Linked DNA regions of Paraburkholderia fungorum. The protein of the gene in region 1 interacts with the protein of each later gene in a pairwise test. Links are inferred from orthologs where the notes say so. Each region holds a gene or a part of one and is shown on either strand. Other genes may lie near its edges.

Evidence for each region.
Region 2: the proteins of grxD (region 1) and BLS41_RS08875 interact in binary tests that used the Escherichia coli proteins (3 or more experiments, as listed by UniProt). The link is inferred for Paraburkholderia fungorum from one-to-one orthologs.

The regions. Positions count from the first base shown.
Region 1 is NZ_FNKP01000001.1:3,523,941-3,533,071, reverse strand. The notes cover bases 6,000-8,719. They hold grxD (Grx4 family monothiol glutaredoxin), read right to left. Parts: upstream 7,656-8,719; coding sequence 7,344-7,655; downstream 6,000-7,343. Other genes in these bases: prfA (peptide chain release factor 1), read right to left, coding at 8,621-8,719; prmC (peptide chain release factor N(5)-glutamine methyltransferase), read right to left, coding at 7,752-8,609; BLS41_RS15645 (UbiX family flavin prenyltransferase), read right to left, coding at 6,688-7,287; BLS41_RS15650 (DODA-type extradiol aromatic ring-opening family dioxygenase), read right to left, coding at 6,000-6,532. In the rest of the region: BLS41_RS15675 (nitroreductase family protein), read left to right, coding at 1-265; BLS41_RS15670 (MFS transporter), read right to left, coding at 322-1,815; BLS41_RS15665 (Hsp70 family protein), read left to right, coding at 2,005-3,255; BLS41_RS15660 (cold-shock protein), read right to left, coding at 3,392-3,595; BLS41_RS15655 (APC family permease), read left to right, coding at 4,029-5,624; more of BLS41_RS15650, read right to left, coding at 5,747-5,999; more of prfA, read right to left, coding at 8,720-9,131. UniProt on the Escherichia coli protein: Monothiol glutaredoxin involved in the biogenesis of iron-sulfur clusters.
Region 2 is NZ_FNKP01000001.1:2,003,498-2,012,574, forward strand. What follows is about bases 3,534-6,199. They hold BLS41_RS08875 (BolA family protein), read right to left. Parts: upstream 5,191-6,199; coding sequence 4,876-5,190; downstream 3,534-4,875. Other genes in these bases: purL (phosphoribosylformylglycinamidine synthase), read left to right, coding at 3,534-3,863; BLS41_RS38295 (hypothetical protein), read left to right, coding at 3,821-4,078; BLS41_RS08870 (peptidylprolyl isomerase), read right to left, coding at 4,087-4,866; BLS41_RS08880 (septation protein A), read right to left, coding at 5,192-5,722; msrB (peptide-methionine (R)-S-oxide reductase MsrB), read right to left, coding at 6,073-6,199. Outside these bases: more of purL, read left to right, coding at 1-3,533; more of msrB, read right to left, coding at 6,200-6,495; BLS41_RS08890 (protein adenylyltransferase SelO), read right to left, coding at 6,588-8,144; BLS41_RS08895 (3-(methylthio)propionyl-CoA ligase), read left to right, coding at 8,361-9,077. UniProt on the Escherichia coli protein: Transcriptional regulator that plays an important role in general stress response. Has many effects on cell morphology, cell growth and cell division. Acts by regulating the transcription of many genes, including dacA (PBP-5), dacC (PBP-6), ampC and mreB.

The DNA.
Region 1 (9,131 bases):
CGCGGGTGCTGCGGCCATGGCTCTGGTGTTGCAGGCGCATGCGCTCGGTCTCGCTGCGCATCAGATGAGCGGGTTCGATCCGAACGCGTTCCGCACGGCTTTCAACGTGCCGAACGACGTCGATGTGATCGCGATGATTTCGATTGGTCATTTCGGCGATGTCGACAAGCTCGACCCGGTGCTGCGTGAGCGTGAGAAGTCGGTGCGTCAGCGTTTGCCGCTGGCGGATATCGCGTTTGGTGGCGGCTGGAAGAAGGCGCTTTGAGCGGCTGGTTTATTTGAAGCAGGCGAAACGCGCGGCGCTGACCGCGCGTTTTTTTATTACGCGGCGTTTTCGCTGTGACCGTCACCATCGGCGACGCTCGACAACGGTGCCGCCACGTTTTCGAGCGACTTGCGCTCCGCATCCACGCCCCAGATCGCCGCGACGATAGCGGCCGCGAGCATCAACCCCGAGCCGACCAGGTAGCCCGAGAACACCGCGCTGCGTTGATGCGTGTCGATCAGCCGTCCAAAAAATGCAGGTCCGACAATGCCGCCCAGCGCCGTTCCGAACGCGTAAAAAACCGCAATTGCCAGTGCGCGGATTTCGAGCGGAAACGATTCGCTGACCGTCAGATACGCCGAACTCGCCGCGGCCGACGCGAAGAAGAAAATCACCATCCACGCGATGGTCTGCGTGACGACGGTGAGCATCTGCTGCTCGAACAGGTAACCGCTGAGCGTCAGCAGAATCGCGGACAGGCCGTAAGTCGTCGCGATCATCTTGCGTCGCCCGATCACGTCGAAGAGGCGGCCGAGCAGCAGCGGCCCAAGGAAATTGCCGAGCGCGAACGGCAGCAGATACCAGCCGATGTGATCGCCCGGCACGTGATAGAAATCGGTGAGCACCAGCGCATAGGTGAAAAAGATCGCGTTGTAGAAAAACGCCTGCGCGGTCATCAGGGTCAGGCCGACTAGCGCGCGTCGACGGTGCACGTTGAACAGCGTGTGGAAAACCTCTTTCAGCGGCGTGTGGCCGCGTGCGCGCAATCGCAGGCGGGTGAGATGCTCGTCGGAAAGCGTATGACCTTCCGCGCGAAAACGCGCTTCGATACCGTCGACAATCGAGCGTGCATCGCGCTCGTCGCCGTGCGTCAGAAGCCAGCGCGGACTTTCGGGCACCCAGATGCGCATCGGCAAAATCGCCAGCGCCAGCACCGCGCCGATAAAAAAACACGCGCGCCAGCCCCAGTCGGTGGGCAGCAAATGAGGATCGAGCAGCACCAGCGACCCCGCCGCACCCAGCCCCGCGCCGACCCAGAACGTGCCGTTGATGCCGAGATCGGTCCAGCCGCGCACCCGCGCCGGCGTGAACTCCTGAATCGTCGAATTGATTGCCGTATATTCGCCGCCGATGCCTGCACCGGTCAGGAAGCGAAACAGCAGGAAACTCGCCAGATTCCACGACAGCGCGGTCGCGGCGGTTGCCGCCAGATACAGCGCGAGCGTGATGAAAAACAGTTTGCGTCGTCCGAGCCGGTCGGTCAGCCAGCCGAAACCGAGCGCCCCGAGCACCGCGCCCGCGATGTACGCACTGCCCGCGAGACCCACGTCGGCGTTGGTAAAGCGCAACGCCGGACTGGTTTTCAGCGCACTCGCCACAGCCCCCGCCAGCGTCACCTCCAAACCGTCGAGCAGCCACGTCACGCCTAGCGCTACGACGATCAGCGAGTGAAAGCGGCCCCACGGCAGACGGTCGAGCCGCGATGGCAAATCCGTTTCAATCAGGCCGGCATTTTTTTCGCGGACAACGGCGGTAGGCGGCGCGCTCATTGCTGGAGGTCTCCTGAATAAAGAAATTTGGCGGCGTATCCTGTCCGAAAGAGCAATATTCGTTCCGTTGAGCGCAGCTTTTGCGTTTTTCGCAGCTATCCGAGGACGTTAGTTGATGCTGATCGAGCTTTCGTGTTACAAAGCCGCTCCCCTTTCTGTCCGCGCCAGCCGTGAGCGGCGATTCCTGCCATGAACTATTGCGCGATTGACTTCGGTACTTCCAACTCGGCCGTAGCCGTGCCTGACGGCGCGCAGCTCAAGCTCGCGCCGGTCGAAGGCGCCTACACGACGCTGCCCACCTCGGTCTTTTTCAACACTGACGAAGACACCCGTGAGTTCGGGCGGGCGGCGCTTGCGGCCTACATCGACGGTTTCGACGGCCGTCTGATGCGCTCGATGAAAAGCATTCTCGGCTCGCCGCTTGCCGAGAATTCCACCGATCTCGGCGACGGTACGGCGATCAAGTACACCGATATCATCGCGATCTTCGTCGATCATCTGAAGCGCTCGGCCGAAAAGAGCACGGGCGGCGCGATCAATCGCGCGGTGCTGGGCCGGCCGGTGTTTTTCGTCGACGACGACCCGCGCGCCGATCTGATGGCGCAGCAGCAGCTCGAAGCGGCCGCGCGCGCAGTCGGTTTGCGGGAAATCCACTTTCAGTATGAGCCGATCGCAGCCGCGTTCGACTACGAGTCGCATCTGACGGAAGAAGGGCTCGTACTGGTTGCCGACATCGGCGGCGGTACGTCGGACTTTTCGCTGGTGCGGGTGGGGCCGGAGCGGATGAAGCGCGTCGAGCGCAAGGACGACGTGTTGGCGCACCACGGCGTGCACGTCGCGGGCACGGACTTCGACCGCCGCGTCGAACTGGCGACGATTCTGCGCGAACTCGGCTACCAGTCGCTGGATTCGGAAGGACGCGAAATCCCGAACCGGATCTATTTCGATCTGGCGACGTGGCATCTGATCAACACGGTCTACGCGCCGAAACGCATCAGCGAACTCACGCTGATGCGCCACCTGTTCACCGAGACGAAGCACCACGACCGGCTGATGCGCGTCGTGGACCGCCGTCTGGGTCACGCACTGGCCGCGCACGCGGAAGAAGCGAAGATCGGCGTGGCGGCGGGCGGTGAGACCGTGATCGATCTCGACGAAGTGGAAGACGACCTGCGCCTCGCATTCGACGAAGCGCAACTGATCAAAGCCGGTCATGACGAAACGCTGCGCATTGTGCAAGCCGCACGCGACACGGTGCAGGCGGCAGGCGTCGCGACCCGCGACGTCAGCGCGATTTATTTCACAGGTGGATCGACCGGCCTTTCGTTTCTATCGGGTGCATTGGCGGCGGCATTTCCGGACGCTAAAGCGGTATTCGGCGATCGACTCGCCAGCGTCGCAACGGGACTCGGTATTCACGCACGCCGTATCTTCGGATAAACCCGAACTTAATCAATCGCGTATCGCGAAGATAATCAGCTTATTCAATTGATTCAATTGAGCTGGATATAAAAAAACCCCGCCGAGGCGGGGTTTTTTTGCGTCCAGAAGGAAGCTTGTCTGCTTACCTGGCCACTTAAGCCGGCTTGATGTTAGCAGCCTGCTTGCCCTTCGGGCCCGTCTTGACTTCAAACGTGACCTTTTGGTTTTCTTGCAGCGTCTTGAAGCCTTCCGTGCGGATTTCCGAGAAATGCGCGAACAGATCTTCGCCACCGCCGTCCGGCGTGATGAAGCCAAAGCCCTTTGCGTCATTGAACCACTTGACGGTACCGGTTTCCATATTACTTGTTCCTAAAGATGGTAAATAAGGCCGAAGCCCAGAAAGTGCATGAAAATCAAGGAAGGGGGTAATGGGACAACCGGAGTACCGTTGATGGGCGACCTACGAAAGACCAATTCACTCGCCGCTTGAAATCCTGCCCGGACGTTATACGGCGATTTTGAGAGAAGGTCAACACTCTCCCTAAAACTTTACGAATATTTGACTAACGGGCGCGGAATTTGCTTACAAAGCTTGCTGCGTGTCTCATAAATTTGCCAGGGAGAACCCTTAGTTTCGCTGCATCCATGCGGTGCAACCGTTAAACTACGCGCCGCGCGTCGGTTGCACCTGTCTAGAATGGAACCCGTCGCGCATGCATGCGCGTCACCCCGTCTCCAGCGCCCCAAGCGATGTCACGCGGTGCCGACATGGTTCTGAAACAGGAGAAGACGTGAAAAGTTCTATACAACGGAACATCGGGCCGTTCGCGCTGATGCTGACCGGCCTGGGTTCGATCATCGGATCGGGCTGGCTGTTCGGCGCGTGGAAGGCCGCAAAAATTGCAGGTCCGGCTTCCATTTGTGCGTGGATTATCGGCGCAGTCGTGATTCTCGCGATTGCGTTGACCTATGCCGAACTCGGCGCAATGTTCCCGGAATCCGGCGGGATGGTGCGTTACGCGCGCTATTCGCATGGCGCGCTGGTTGGCTTTATCAGCGCGTGGGCCAACTGGATTGCCATTGTCTCGGTGATTCCAATCGAGGCTGAAGCATCCATTCAATATATGAGTACGTGGCCCTATCCATGGGCGCATGCGCTATTCGTGAATGGGTCATTAACGACCAACGGGTTATTACTGTCCGCGGGTCTCGTGATCATTTACTTCCTGCTGAACTACTGGGGCGTGAAGTTGTTCGCGCGCGCCAATTCGGCGATCACGATCTTCAAGTTCCTGATTCCTGGCGCGACGATCCTCGGCTTGATGCTGACGGGTTTCCACAAGGAAAACTTCGGTGAAGCGAGCAGCTTCGCGCCGTACGGCTGGTCGTCGGTATTCACGGCGGTTGCCACGAGCGGCATTGTGTTCGCGTTCAACGGTTTCCAGAGCCCGATCAACCTCGCGGGTGAAGCGCGTAATCCGGCCAAGAGCGTGCCGTTCGCGGTGATCGGCTCGATTCTGCTGGCGTTGGTGATCTACGTGCTGTTGCAGATCGCCTATATCGGCGCGGTGAACCCGACCGACGTGATGAAGGGCTGGAGTCACTTCAACTTCGCGTCGCCGTTCGCGGAACTGGCGATTGCGCTGAACCTGAACTGGCTCGCGATCCTGCTGTATGTCGACGCATTCGTCAGCCCGAGCGGCACGGGTACCACGTACATGGCGACCACGACCCGCATGATCTACGCGATGGAGCGCAACAACACGATGCCGAAGATGTTCGGCAACGTGCACCCGTTCTACGGCGTACCGCGTCAGGCTATGTGGTTCAACCTGCTGGTGTCGTTCATCTTCCTGTTCTTCTTCCGTGGATGGAGCTCGCTGGCGGCCGTGATTTCGGTCGCGACCGTGATCTCGTACCTGACGGGCCCGATCAGCCTGATGGCGTTGCGCCGCGCGGCGACTGACCTCGATCGTCCGCTGCACATCGTCGGCATGAAGGTGATTGCGCCGTTCGCGTTCACGTGCGCGTCGCTGATCCTGTACTGGGCTAAGTGGCCGCTCACCGGCGAAATCATTCTGCTGATGGTCGTCGCGTTGCCGGTGTACTTCTACTTCCAGGCGAAGTCGGGTTTTGCCGGCTGGGGCCGCGATCTGAAGGCGGCGTGGTGGCTGGTCGCGTATCTGCCGGTGATGGCGGTGTTGTCGCTGATCGGCAGCAAGGAGTTCGGCGGTTTCGGCATCCTGCCGTACGGCTGGGACATGGTGGTGGTGATCGCTTTCGCGCTGGTGTTCTACTACTGGGGCGTCCAGAGCGGCTACCGCTCGGAATACCTCGAAGAGCGTCAGACGCACGACGAAGTGCTCGAAGGCATGGGCGCGCATTAACTTTTTGCTGCGCCGAATGCTGGATGCCGGCTCCTGATTAGAGTCGGCGGATAAAAAAAGCCCCCCTGAGTTTGTGCTCAGGCGGGCTTTTTGTTTGCCGACGGCTCGCGCGGCGGCGTCGGTCAGGCGGTGCCGAACACGTAGTTCGTCATGGCCAGCGACCGCTGGAACGTGCCGAGCGACTGGATGCCGAGCGAATAATCGTCGTCGGCGGCACCTAGCGCAGCGAAGACGGGCAGCAGATGTTCGTCCGTCGGATGCATCAGCACCGCGTGCGGAGCCTGGCGGCGGTAGTCCAGCAGCGCGTCGACGTCGTGCGCGGCGAGCCTGTCTTCGAACCAGTCGGTGAACTCCGTAACACGCGGATCGGCGTCTTCCGGACGCGCTGAAAAATCGGCGGCGCGCAGATTGTGCGTGATCTGGCCGGAGCCGATCACCATCACGCCGTCGTCCTTCAGCGCACGCAGCGCGCGGCCCACGTGGAAGTGGTGCGCGGCGTCCATGTGCGGCTGGATCGACAACTGGGCGACGGGCACGTCGGCGTGCGGGAACATCAACAGCATCGGCACCCACGCGCCGTGGTCGAGCCCGTGCGGCTGGACATCCGCGAGGATGCCGTTGTCGCCGAGCAGCGCGGCGGCGCGGCGCGCAACGTCGGGCGCCCCGGGAGCCGGATATTGGATCTCGTACAACTGACGCGGAAAGCCATAGAAGTCGTGAATGGTCTCCGGGGCCGTTGACGTGCTCGCCACGGGCTGCGCCGTGCCCCAGTGGGCCGACAGCATCAGGATGGACTCCGGGCGCGGCAACTGGGCGCTCAGCGAGCCGAATTCGGCGGACGGCATGGACGGATCGATCGGCAGCGTGGGCGCGCCGTGCGAAAGAAAAAGCGAAGGAAGGCGGTTCATGGCAGCAACGCAGCCGCGTGAATGCGGCGCAGAAGTGGGGTTGCTACCAATATAGGCCCACACTGAGGTTTGATAAACGGGCGAAATCAGAATTGATTGTGTCGCCGTTGTTATTAATCGGCGCTCGCTGATTCCGACCAGAATCGGTCGGCCCGTTATTCCTGAGGACCGCGCAACCCAGCCCAGGCAGGCGACAACGCGGGTCCGAGCGCGAATAGATCCAGCACGCGTGCGACGGTGTGGTCGACCATCTGATCGATTGAGGTGGGCTGATTGTAGAAAGCAGGCAGGGGCGGGAAAATCACGCCACCCATTTCGGTCACCGCCGTCATATTCCGCAGATGCGCGAGGTTGAACGGCGTTTCGCGCACAAGCAGGACGAGCCGGCGGCGCTCTTTCAGCGTGACGTCGGCGGCGCGGGTGATCAGGTTGTCCGAAAAGCCATGTGCGACGCTTGCGAGCGTTCGCATGGAACAGGGGGCGACGACCATGCCGTCGGTGGCAAACGAGCCGGACGCGATGCTCGCGCCGACGTCGCGCACAGAATGGACGACATCCGCGAGCGGATGCACGTCTTCTTTGCTCAACTGGAGTTCGTGCTGGATATTGAGCCAGCCTGCGCTCGAAATCAGCAGATGGCTCTCGACGCCGCCGAGCCTGCGCAGCGTTTCAAGCAGCCGGATGCCGTAGATGGCGCCGGTTGCACCGGTGATCGCGACGATCAGCCGGCGGGGCGCCGCAGCGCGTGTTTCCATGGCTCGCGGCGCCTTATCGGGAAATGCGGGGGGAACAAACGTCCGGACGAGGCCGATCAGGCCGCGGCGAACAGCTGCTGGAGTTCGCCCGATTCGTACATTTCCATCATGATGTCCGAGCCGCCGATGAACTCGCCCTTCACGTAGAGCTGCGGAATGGTCGGCCAGTTCGAGAACGTCTTGATGCCCTGGCGGACTTCGTCGTCTTCGAGGACGTTGACGGTTTTGATTTCGCCGACGCCGCATGCCTTCAGGATCTGGATGGCACGGCCGGAAAAGCCGCACATCGGAAACTGGGCCGTGCCCTTCATGAAGAGGACGACGTTATTTTCGTCGACGATTTGCTTGATGCGTTGTTGCGTATCCATGACTGACCTTGCGGTTCCGTGATGTGTAGGGAATAGGCTGAAATGATAGCGGATTTCGCTTCGGCCGGCCGAGGGCCGGTTTGAGATCCGCCGGTTCTAGGCGGCAGCGCTCACGCGGCCGCCGCTGATCCGCTCGATTCCGGCGAGATCGCGCTCCGAGCGAACCTGCGCGAAGCATTGCGCCGTCAGCAGTTCGCGGACGGCTTTGGCCTGATCGTAACCGTGCTCGATCCACAGGACGCCGTTGGCGGCGAGCCGCGCGGTCGCACCAGCGACGATTTTGCGGATCGCGCTGAGGCCGTCGGCTTCGTCGGTAAGCGCGCCGCGCGGTTCGAAGCGCAGATCGCCTTCCGACAGATGCGGGTCGCCGTCCGCGATATACGGCGGATTGCTGACGATCACGTCGAAGCGCAACGCCGGATCGAGCGAGTCGTACCAGTCGCTCCGGCTCAACGCGACAGCGCCCCCCGGCCGTTTTGCATCCAGCAGACGGACCGTATTGCGTGTGGCAACCGCCAGCGCTTCGGCCGAACGGTCGAGCGCCCAGACTTGTGCGTCGGGCCGCATCGACGCAATCGCCACGGCAATTGCGCCCGTGCCAGTGCCGAGATCGAGCACGCGCGGACGCGAAATGCCCTCCATGGCAGCCAGCGCGGTTTCGACCAGCAATTCGGTTTCGGGACGCGGAATCAGCACGTCGCGCGTCACCTCGAAATCCAGCCCGAAAAACTCGCGTGCGCCGACCAGTTGCGCGACAGGCTCACCGGCCACGCGCCGGGCTTCGAGCGCGCGGAATTGCTCAACATTCGCGGCATCGAGCGCTTCGTCGCTGCGGGTAATCAACTGCGTGGGCCGCCAGCCGAGCACGTGTGTGAGCAGAATCCGCGCTTCGAGCGGCGGCAATGGCGAGCCGCGCAACAGCGCGGCGGGCGTGACCGGAGTGGCAGAAGTCATCGGCTTGCCGGTCAGTCCGCGTCGCCCAGCGAAGCCAGCAACTCGGCCTGATGCTCGCTGACGAGCGCCGCGATCAGTTCGTCCAGATCGCCGTCCATGATCGCGTCGAGGCGATACAGCGTGAGGTTGATCCGGTGATCGGTCAGCCGTCCTTGCGGGAAGTTATACGTACGAATCCGCTCGGAACGGTCGCCCGAACCGATCAGACTTTTGCGCGTCGCGGCTTCCTTCGCCTGCTGCTCGTGCGACTGCTTGTCCTTGATGCGCGCGGCGAGCACCTTCAGCGCGCGATCCTTGTTCTTGTGTTGCGAGCGGTCGTCCTGACATTCGACGACGATCCCCGTCGGCAAGTGCGTGACGCGCACCGCCGAATCGGTCTTGTTGATGTGCTGACCGCCCGCGCCCGACGCGCGGAACGTGTCGATACGCAGATCGGCCGGATTGATCTCGACCTCGCCGATTTCATCGGCTTCAGGCATGACAGCCACCGTGCACGCCGACGTGTGAATCCGGCCCTGAGTT
Region 2 (9,077 bases), 1.5 Mb from region 1 along the record:
AAACTTTCCTCGTGGTGCCGCGTTTCGGCACGGTGTCGCCGTGGGCCAGCAAGGCAACCGACATCGCCCATCTGTGCAACCTCACGCAGGTGCGCCGCATCGAGCGCGGCGTCGAATACACGGTCACGCTGAAAAGCGGGCTGCTGGGCGGCAAGAAGGCGTTGTCGGACGAAGCGCGCGCGGCAGTCGCCGCCGCGCTGCACGACCGCATGACCGAAAGCGTCGCGCCGTCGCGCGAGCACGCGCTGCATCTGTTCGACGAACTGCCGGCCAAGCCGCTGCAAACCGTCGACGTGCTCGGCAACGGCCGTGGCGCGCTGGAAGCGGCGAACACCGAACTGGGCCTCGCGCTCGCGGACGACGAAATCGACTATCTGGTCGATGCGTTCACGAAGCTCGGCCGCAATCCGACCGACGTCGAACTGATGATGTTCGCGCAGGCCAACAGCGAGCACTGCCGCCACAAGATTTTCAACGCCGACTGGACCATCGACGGCGAGAAGCAGGACATCTCGCTGTTCAACATGATCCGCAATACCGAGAAGCTGAATCCGCAAGGCACGATCGTCGCGTATTCGGACAACTCGGCGATCATGGCGGGGGGCATGGCCGAGCGCTGGTTCCCGCGCACGCCGGAGCAACTTGGTGCGAGCGAATTGCCGGAGCACTATCGCCGCAACGTCGAGCTGACGCACACGTTGATGAAGGTCGAAACGCACAATCACCCGACCGCGATCTCGCCGTTCCCGGGCGCCGCAACCGGTGCGGGCGGTGAAATCCGCGACGAAGGCGCGACCGGCCGCGGCGCGCGTCCGAAGGCGGGTCTCGCGGGCTTCACGGTGTCGAATCTGGAATTGCCCGACGGCGTCGAAGCATGGGAAAACGCGCGCGACGCTGCACAGCCGCTCGCCCATCGCAATCCGGACGACAAGTTCGAAGCGTATGGCCGTCCCGACCGCATCGCGTCGCCGTTGCAGATCATGATCGACGGCCCGCTCGGCGGCGCCGCGTTCAACAACGAATTCGGCCGGCCGAATCTGGGTGGCTATTTCCGCGCTTACGAGCAGAACGTCGCGGGCCTGGTGCGCGGGTATCACAAGCCGATCATGATCGCCGGTGGTATCGGCAATATTTCGGACCAGCACACGCACAAGCACGATCTGCCGGAAGGCTCGCTGCTGATCCAGATCGGCGGTCCCGGCATGCGCATCGGCATGGGCGGCGGTGCGGCCAGCTCGATGGCAACCGGCACGAACACCGCTGAACTCGACTTCGATTCGGTGCAGCGTGGCAATCCGGAAATCGAACGCCGTGCGCAGGAAGTCATCAATGCGTGCTGGCAACTCGGCGACAAGAACCCGATCCTGAGCATTCACGACGTCGGCGCGGGCGGTTTGTCGAACGCGTTCCCGGAAGTGGTGGACGGTGCTAGCAAAGGCGCAGTGTTCAATCTGCGCAATATTCAACTCGAAGAAAGCGGCTTGTCGCCGCGCGAAATCTGGTCGAACGAAGCGCAGGAACGTTATGTTCTGGCGATCGATCCGGCCGATCTGCCGGCCTTCGAAGCGATGTGCAAACGCGAGCGCTGCCCGTTCGCGGTGATCGGCACGGCAACCGCCGAGCGTCAACTGAAGCTGATCGACTCCGAGCAGAAAGACAACGCTCACGAGCCGGTCGACATGCCGATGGAAGTGCTGCTCGGCAAGGCGCCGCGCATGCATCGCGACGTGAAGCGCGTCGAGCAGAAGCTCGAACCGGTCGACGTCACCCATATCGCTTTGCCGGACGTGGCAGCGAGCGTGCTGCGTCATCCGACGGTGGCGAGCAAGTCGTTCCTGATCACGATCGGCGACCGTTCGGTGGGCGGCACGACCGCGCGCGACCAGATGGTCGGTCCGTGGCAGGTGCCGGTGGCCGACGTCGCGATCACGACGATGGACTACGCGGGTTTCACCGGCGAAGCGATGACAATGGCCGAGCGCGCGCCGCTCGCCGTCATCAACGCACCGGCGTCGGGCCGCATGGCGGTTGGCGAGGCGATCACGAACATTGCAGCGGCGCCGATCGCGTCGCTCGACAAGCTGAAGTTGTCGGCGAACTGGATGGCTGCTTGCGGCGCACCGGGCGAAGACGCGGCGCTGTACGACACGGTCAAGGCGATCGGCATGGAACTGTGCCCGGCGCTGGGCATCAGCATTCCGGTCGGCAAAGACTCGTTGTCGATGCGCACCAAGTGGGAAGACCGTGGCGTCGCGAAGGAAGTCGTCGCGCCGGTCTCGCTGGTCATCTCGGCGTTCGCGCCGGTCGAAGACGTGCGCAAGCACCTCACGCCGCAACTGCGCCGTACGAACGGCACGGACGGCGTGGGCGACACCGTGCTGATCGCGATCGACCTTGGCCGCGGCAAGCATCGTCTGGGCGGCAGTATCCTCGCGCAGGTGACGCAGCAGGTCGGCGACACCGTTCCCGACGTCGACGACCCGGAAGACGTGAAGCGCTTCTTCAACGCGATCCAGTCGCTGAACAACGACGGCAAGCTGCTCGCTTACCACGACCGCTCGGACGGCGGCCTGTGGGCGACGGTCTGCGAAATGGCGTTTGCGGGCCACGTCGGCGTGTCGCTGAATGTCGACATGCTGGTGCTCGATCCGCATCACGAATCCGATTACGGCGACGCGAAAGACTGGGCGAAGCAGACCAGCGGCCGTCGCGAAGACCGCACGATCCGCGCGCTCTTCAACGAAGAACTTGGTGGCGTGATTCAGGTGCGTGCAGCCGATCGCGACGTGGTGCTCGCCGCGTTGCGCGAACATGGCCTGTCGGCGTGCTCGCACGTGATCGGCAAGATCAACGAGCGTGACACGATCGAAATCTATCGCGACGCGAAAAAGATTTATGAAGCGCCGCGCGCCGAATTGCATCGCACGTGGAGCGAGGTGAGCTGGCGTATCGCGCGTCTGCGCGACAACCCTGCTTGTGCCGATGCCGAATACGACACGCTGCTCGACGCGGCAGATCCGGGCATCACGCCGGTCCTGAGCTTCGATCCGGCTGAAGACGTGGCTGCGCCGTTCGTCGGCAAAAGCGCGCGTCCGCGTGTCGCGATTTTGCGCGAACAGGGCGTGAACTCGCACCTCGAAACGGCGTATGCATTCGACCGCGCCGGCTTCGACGCGCACGACGTGCACATGAGCGATCTGCTCTCGGGTCGCGCGAGTCTCGCTGACTTCGCCGGCGCGGTGGCCTGCGGCGGTTTCTCGTACGGCGACACGCTAGGTGCAGGCGAAGGCTGGGCGAAAACCATCCGCTTCAATTCGCAACTCGCCGACATGTTCGCCGAATTCTTTGGTCGCGACGACACGTTCGCGCTCGGCATCTGCAACGGCTGCCAGATGATGAGCAGCCTCGCGTCGATGATCCCGGGTGCCGAAGCCTGGCCGAAGTTCACGCGCAACAAGTCGGAGAAATTCGAAGCGCGTTTCTCGCTGGTCGAAGTGCAGGCGTCGCCGTCGATCTTCTTCGCCGGCATGGAAGGCTCGCGCATTCCGGTGGCGATCGCGCACGGCGAAGGTTTCGCAGACTTCTCGCAGCAGGGCGATGCGTCGAAGGTCGCGGTGGCAATGCGTTATATCGATCACCGTGGTCAGGCGACCGAGCAGTATCCGTTCAACCCGAACGGTTCGCCGAACGGCATCACGTCGGTCACGACGGGCGACGGCCGCTTCACGGTGCTGATGCCGCACACCGAGCGCGTGCATCGTGCAGTGCAGATGAGCTGGCACCCGGAAGGCTGGGGCGAGGGCAGCACGGACGCAAGCCCGTGGTTGCGCGTGTTCCAGAACGCACGTCGCTGGCTGGGTTGATTTGTGTGGGGCTGCCGCTTCGGGCGGTGGCCTTTATCGCATCAAAAAAGCTGCCTTTGGGCAGCTTTTTTATTTCTGAGCTAATGCCAAAGCTCGAACTGCGATGCACCTGCTTTCGCACCTTCAAGCCCATCAAATTCACGGCAACAAAAAAGCCGCCCAAGGGCGGCTTCTCTGCATTTCAATCTTCATCAACCAAAGCGGTCTCTGAATAATCAGCCGCTTATTGAATCTTCGCGTTCTTACGCAGACCTTCTTCGAACGCTTGCAGCTTTTCCTGCTGGATCTGCTGAACGATCTGTGCACGAACCTGTTCCAGCGGCGGCGGCGTGACAGCACGCACGTCGTCGACACGGATGATGTGCCAGCCGAATTGCGTATGCACCGGCGCGTCGGTCATCTGGCCTTTCTGCAGCTTCTCGGCCGCAGCCGCGAATTCAGGCACATAAGCCTTCGGGTCCGACCAGTCGAGGTCGCCGCCGTTCTTGCCCGATCCCGGGTCCTTCGAGTATTGCTTCGCGAGGTCTTCGAAGCTTGCGCCGGCCTTGATCTTCGCGATCAGGTCCTTAGCCTGCTGCTCGTTGTCGACCAGGATGTGGTGCAGGTGATATTCCTTGCCGCCCGCGTCCTTGATCAGCGAGTTGTAGCGCGCGGTGACTTCGGCGTCGCTCGGCTGGTTGTTCTTCACGAAGTCTTCGATCAGCGCGCGCAGCACGACGGTTTGTTGTGCGACGGCGATTTGCGCCTTGATGTCCGGACGATTCGGCAGGCCGCGGCGCAGCGCTTCCTGCATCAGGATCTGGCGGTTCACCAGTTCTTCGCGCACTGCCATTTGCAGTTGCGGCGTGTTTTGCTGGCCTTGATGGACCAGTTGATCGATCAGTGCATCGGCTTGTGCTTTCGGAATCGGCGTGCCGTTCACGACAGCGATGTTCTGTGCAAATGCAGGTGCGGCCGCAAATGCAGCCAGCAATACCCAAAGGCGGGTTTTCTTCAAGGTCATCGGAAGTTCCTAGCGGGGCAACAAAGCAAATTCTTCGGGCGTGTACGCCGTGATGGCAAGGGCATGAATGCCGCGCTGCATGGCATCGGCCAGCGCATCATACACCATGCGATGCCGTGCTACGCGGGGCTTTCCGGCAAATGCGGCGGCCACGATCGTGACGGTAAAGTGACCGCCCGCCGATGCGCCGGCGTGTCCCGCGTGCTGCGCGCTGTCGTCCGTGATCTGGATCGACGCGACCGGCGCGAGTGCGGCGGCGAGGCGCGCTTCGATCAACGCGGCGCGCTCGGCGGTGGTGGCGTGCATGAAAACATCGGTCGTCATGTCATTCTTCCTTCATGTACTTCGACAGCCACAAACTCTGTCCGACGATGAACACCAGCAGGCATCCGGTCGCGCCGAACAGCTTGAAATTGACCCACTGATCGGTCGTGTAGTGATACGCGACAAACAGATTGACCAGCCCGAGCAGCACGAAAAACGCTGCCCAGATCAGGCTGAGCTTGCTCCAGATCGCGTGCGGCAGCGTGATCTGCTTGCCCATCATCGCTTCGATCAGGTTCTTGTTGAAGGCCAGTTGCGACACCACCAGCGCGACGGAAAACGCCCAGTACAGCACGGTCGGCTTCCACTTGATGAAGGTGTCGTTGTGCAGCACGAGCGTGGCGCCGCCGAACACGGTGACGACGCCCAGGCTCACCCACAGCATCGGGTCGACCTTGCGGTGGCGGAAGGCCACCCACGCGATCTGCACCAGCGTGGCGACGATCGCCACTGCCGTCGCCGTGAAAATGCCCCAGATCTTGAAGGCGACGAAGAACAGGATGATCGGGAACAGATCGAACAGGAATTTCATTATCTGGTCGGGAATTCGGAGAGTGAGTCGGAGAATTGGGCGCGTTTCAAAGCGCCCGGTAGTGTACGCCGCGTGAGACCCGATGCGGCAGCGACCAGCGATAAATGGTGCCAGGTGCTGCATGCCGTCTGCTGTCTGCCGCCGAAGGTCGGTGCGGTTGCACCAGCCGACGCGGGTTCAGCGGGCCAGTGCCAGCGGCGTTGCGGACCAGACTGGTAAGACACCAGCCCGAATCCGCGTAACCCGCTTGTGAACGGTGTGCAAACTTTTCGCAAGCCGCCCGAAAACGACCCGCAGGCCGCCGCAAGCAAGATGAAGTTTTCGTGGCGACCGGCCAGCCACGCGCCGCGTTACTTGGGCTCGAATTGTAACGCAGCCGAATTGATGCAGTAGCGCAGGCCGGTCGGCGCGGGACCGTCTTCAAACACGTGGCCCAGATGCGCGCCGCAGTTCTTGCATTGCACCTCGATGCGCAGCATGCCGTGCGAGCGGTCGGTTTTCTCGGCGATCACTTCGCCGTCGATCGGCTTGAAGTAGCTCGGCCAGCCGCAACCGGCGTCGAACTTGGTGTCGGATTCGAACAGCGGCGTGCCGCAGCACACGCAATCGTAAATGCCGCGGTCCCAGTGATCGTGATAGCGGCCCGTGAACGGGCGTTCGGTGGCCGCATGGCGCGTCACCTGATATTCGACGTCGGACAGCTGTTTGCGCCATTCGGCGTCGTCTTTCTGCACGGCGGGTGCGTCGGTGTTGAGATCGTCGGGCTTGTTCATGGTCGGGTTCCTGTCTCGGGCTTGTTTTGGGGACGGCTCAATGGCTCAGGCTTCTTTCACATCAGATTCAGGCGTCGGGCGGATTGCGCGCATCACGACGAGCAACTGACTTCCAGCGAACTCGCCCAGTCCGGCGGCAACCCCGCATACGCTTCATTTTCAGGCTGTTCGTCGAACGGACGGCGCAGTACGGCCGCCAGGCGCTCCACTTCGGAAAAATCCTTCTCTTTCGCGCGACGGATCGCCGTTTCCGCCAGGTGATTGCGAAGTACGAATTTGGGGTTCACCGCGTTCATTGCAATGGCGCGCGCGGCGTCGTCACGCGTTTCGTGGGACAGGCGCGCGCGATAGTCGTTCGCCCAGGTGTCGAACGCGGCACGGTCGAGGAACAGGTCGCGCACCGGCGCGTCGCCGCTGGCATCGTGTTTCGACATGCGCGCAAGGTGGCGGAAGGTCAGCGTGAAATCGGCGCGATTCGCGTGCATCACTTCGAAAAGGCGATTGACCAGCGTGTCGTCGCCGTCGCGCGCGGTTTCGAGCCCGAGCTTCGCGCGCATCCGGCGTTCGAGCGCGGGCGCAAAACGGTCCTTGAAGCCGCCGAGCACACGCTGTGCGTCTTCGATCGACTTGTCGCCACGCACGCTTTCTTCGTGCTGTTCGCCGAGCAGCGGCAACAAGCCTTGCGCGAGGCAGAACAGATTCCAGTACGCAATTTGCGGCTGCATCTTGTACGAATAGCGGCCTTGCGAATCGGAGTGATTGCAGATGTAGCCGGCGTCGAAGCCGTCCATGAAACCGAACGGGCCGTAGTCGATCGTCAGACCGAGGATCGACATGTTGTCGGTGTTCATCACGCCGTGGCAGAAGCCGACCGCCTGCCACTCGACCATCAGGTCGGCGGTGGAATCGACGGCTTCGCCGAGCAGAGCGAGATAGGGGTCTTCAGCGTTGCGGCAATGCGGATAGAAACGATCGATCACGTGATCGGCGAGCGCGCGCAACGCGTCGGTCCGGTCGTTCGAATAGAAGTGCTCGAAGTGGCCGAAGCGCACGAAACTCGGTGACACCCGCGTGACCACGGCAGCCGTTTCGAGCGTCTCGCGCCGCACCGGCTGATCGGAGCCGATCACGCACAGCGCGCGCGTGGTCGGAATACCGAGGTGGTGCATCGCCTCCGAACACAGATATTCGCGGATCGACGAGCGCAACACCGCGCGGCCGTCGCCCATCCGCGAATAGGGGGTGCGGCCCGCGCCTTTGAGCTGTAACTCGAAGCGCCGGCCGTCATGTTCGATTTCGCCGAGGCCGAGCGCTCGGCCGTCGCCGAGTTGACCGGCCCACACGCCGAACTGATGACCCGAATACACCGACGCATAAGGCAGCGCGTCGGCGGCCCATTCACGCGTGGCGTTACCGGAAAACAGCTCGGCAAAGCCCGGATCGTTCTGAATGTCCGTGTTCAGACCGAGCAACGCGGCGGTCTCGGCGGAAAAACCGACCATGTACGGCGCGGGTAACGGCGCTGCCGGCAGGCGCGTCAGAAACGTGCTGCCGAGCCGCGCAAATGCGCTGTCGGACGATGTGGTCAACGCGTTGGAAAGATCCGTTACCGCTTCGGATAACCCTGCAATGCTTGGGGAAAACGACATATTGAGCGCCTCTGGATTAACCGATATTGTAAGTCCGCGCCCGCGGAGCTGCTGGCCAGCCTGCCGACGCTGTCGCAACGCGCTGTTGCAACGATCTCTCGCCGGTCTCGAAGCATAGCCCGGCGGCGCATCCCGACACGTCCGCCCAAGTCCTCGCGGCTCCCGGCCCGAATTCCAATCCGATCGAACAGAACACAAGCCAGGAGACCCCGTTTTATGACGACGCCGCTGCTGGGCCAGATGATGGACGTGCCGCTCACCGTGTCCTCGTTGCTCGCGCATGCCGCGCGGCATTTCGGCAGTAGCGAAATCGTGTCGCGGCGCATCGAAGGCGATCTGCATCGTTATACCTACCGCGACTGCGAAAAGCGCGCGAAGCAGCTCGCGCAGGCGCTGATCGCGCTGGGCGTCGAACCGGGCGAACGGGTCGCGACGCTCGCGTGGAACGGCTACCGTCATCTGGAAGCGTATTACGGCACGGCCGGTTTCGGCTCCGTGTGCCATACGATCAATCCGCGTCTCTTCCCCGATCAGATCGCGTACATCGTCAATCATGCGGACGACGCGTACGTGCTGTTCGACGTCACGTTCGCGCCGCTGGTCGATTGCATCGCGCCGCAGTGTCCGAAAGTGCGCGGCTGGATCGCGCTCGCCGACGAAGCGCATCTGCCCGCGATGCAAACGCCGGTGCTCTGCTACGAAAAGCTGCTCGACGCGCAGGACGGCCATTTCGACTGGCCGTCCATCGACGAACGTCAGGCGTCGTACCTTTGCTATACGTCCGGCACCACCGGCAATCCGAAAGGCGCGTTGTACTCGCATCGCTCGACGGTGCTGCACGCGTTCGGCGCCGCATTGCCCGATGCGATGTGCCTGTCCGCGCGCGACGCGATCCTGCCGGTCGTGCCGATGTTCCATGTGAATGCATGGGGC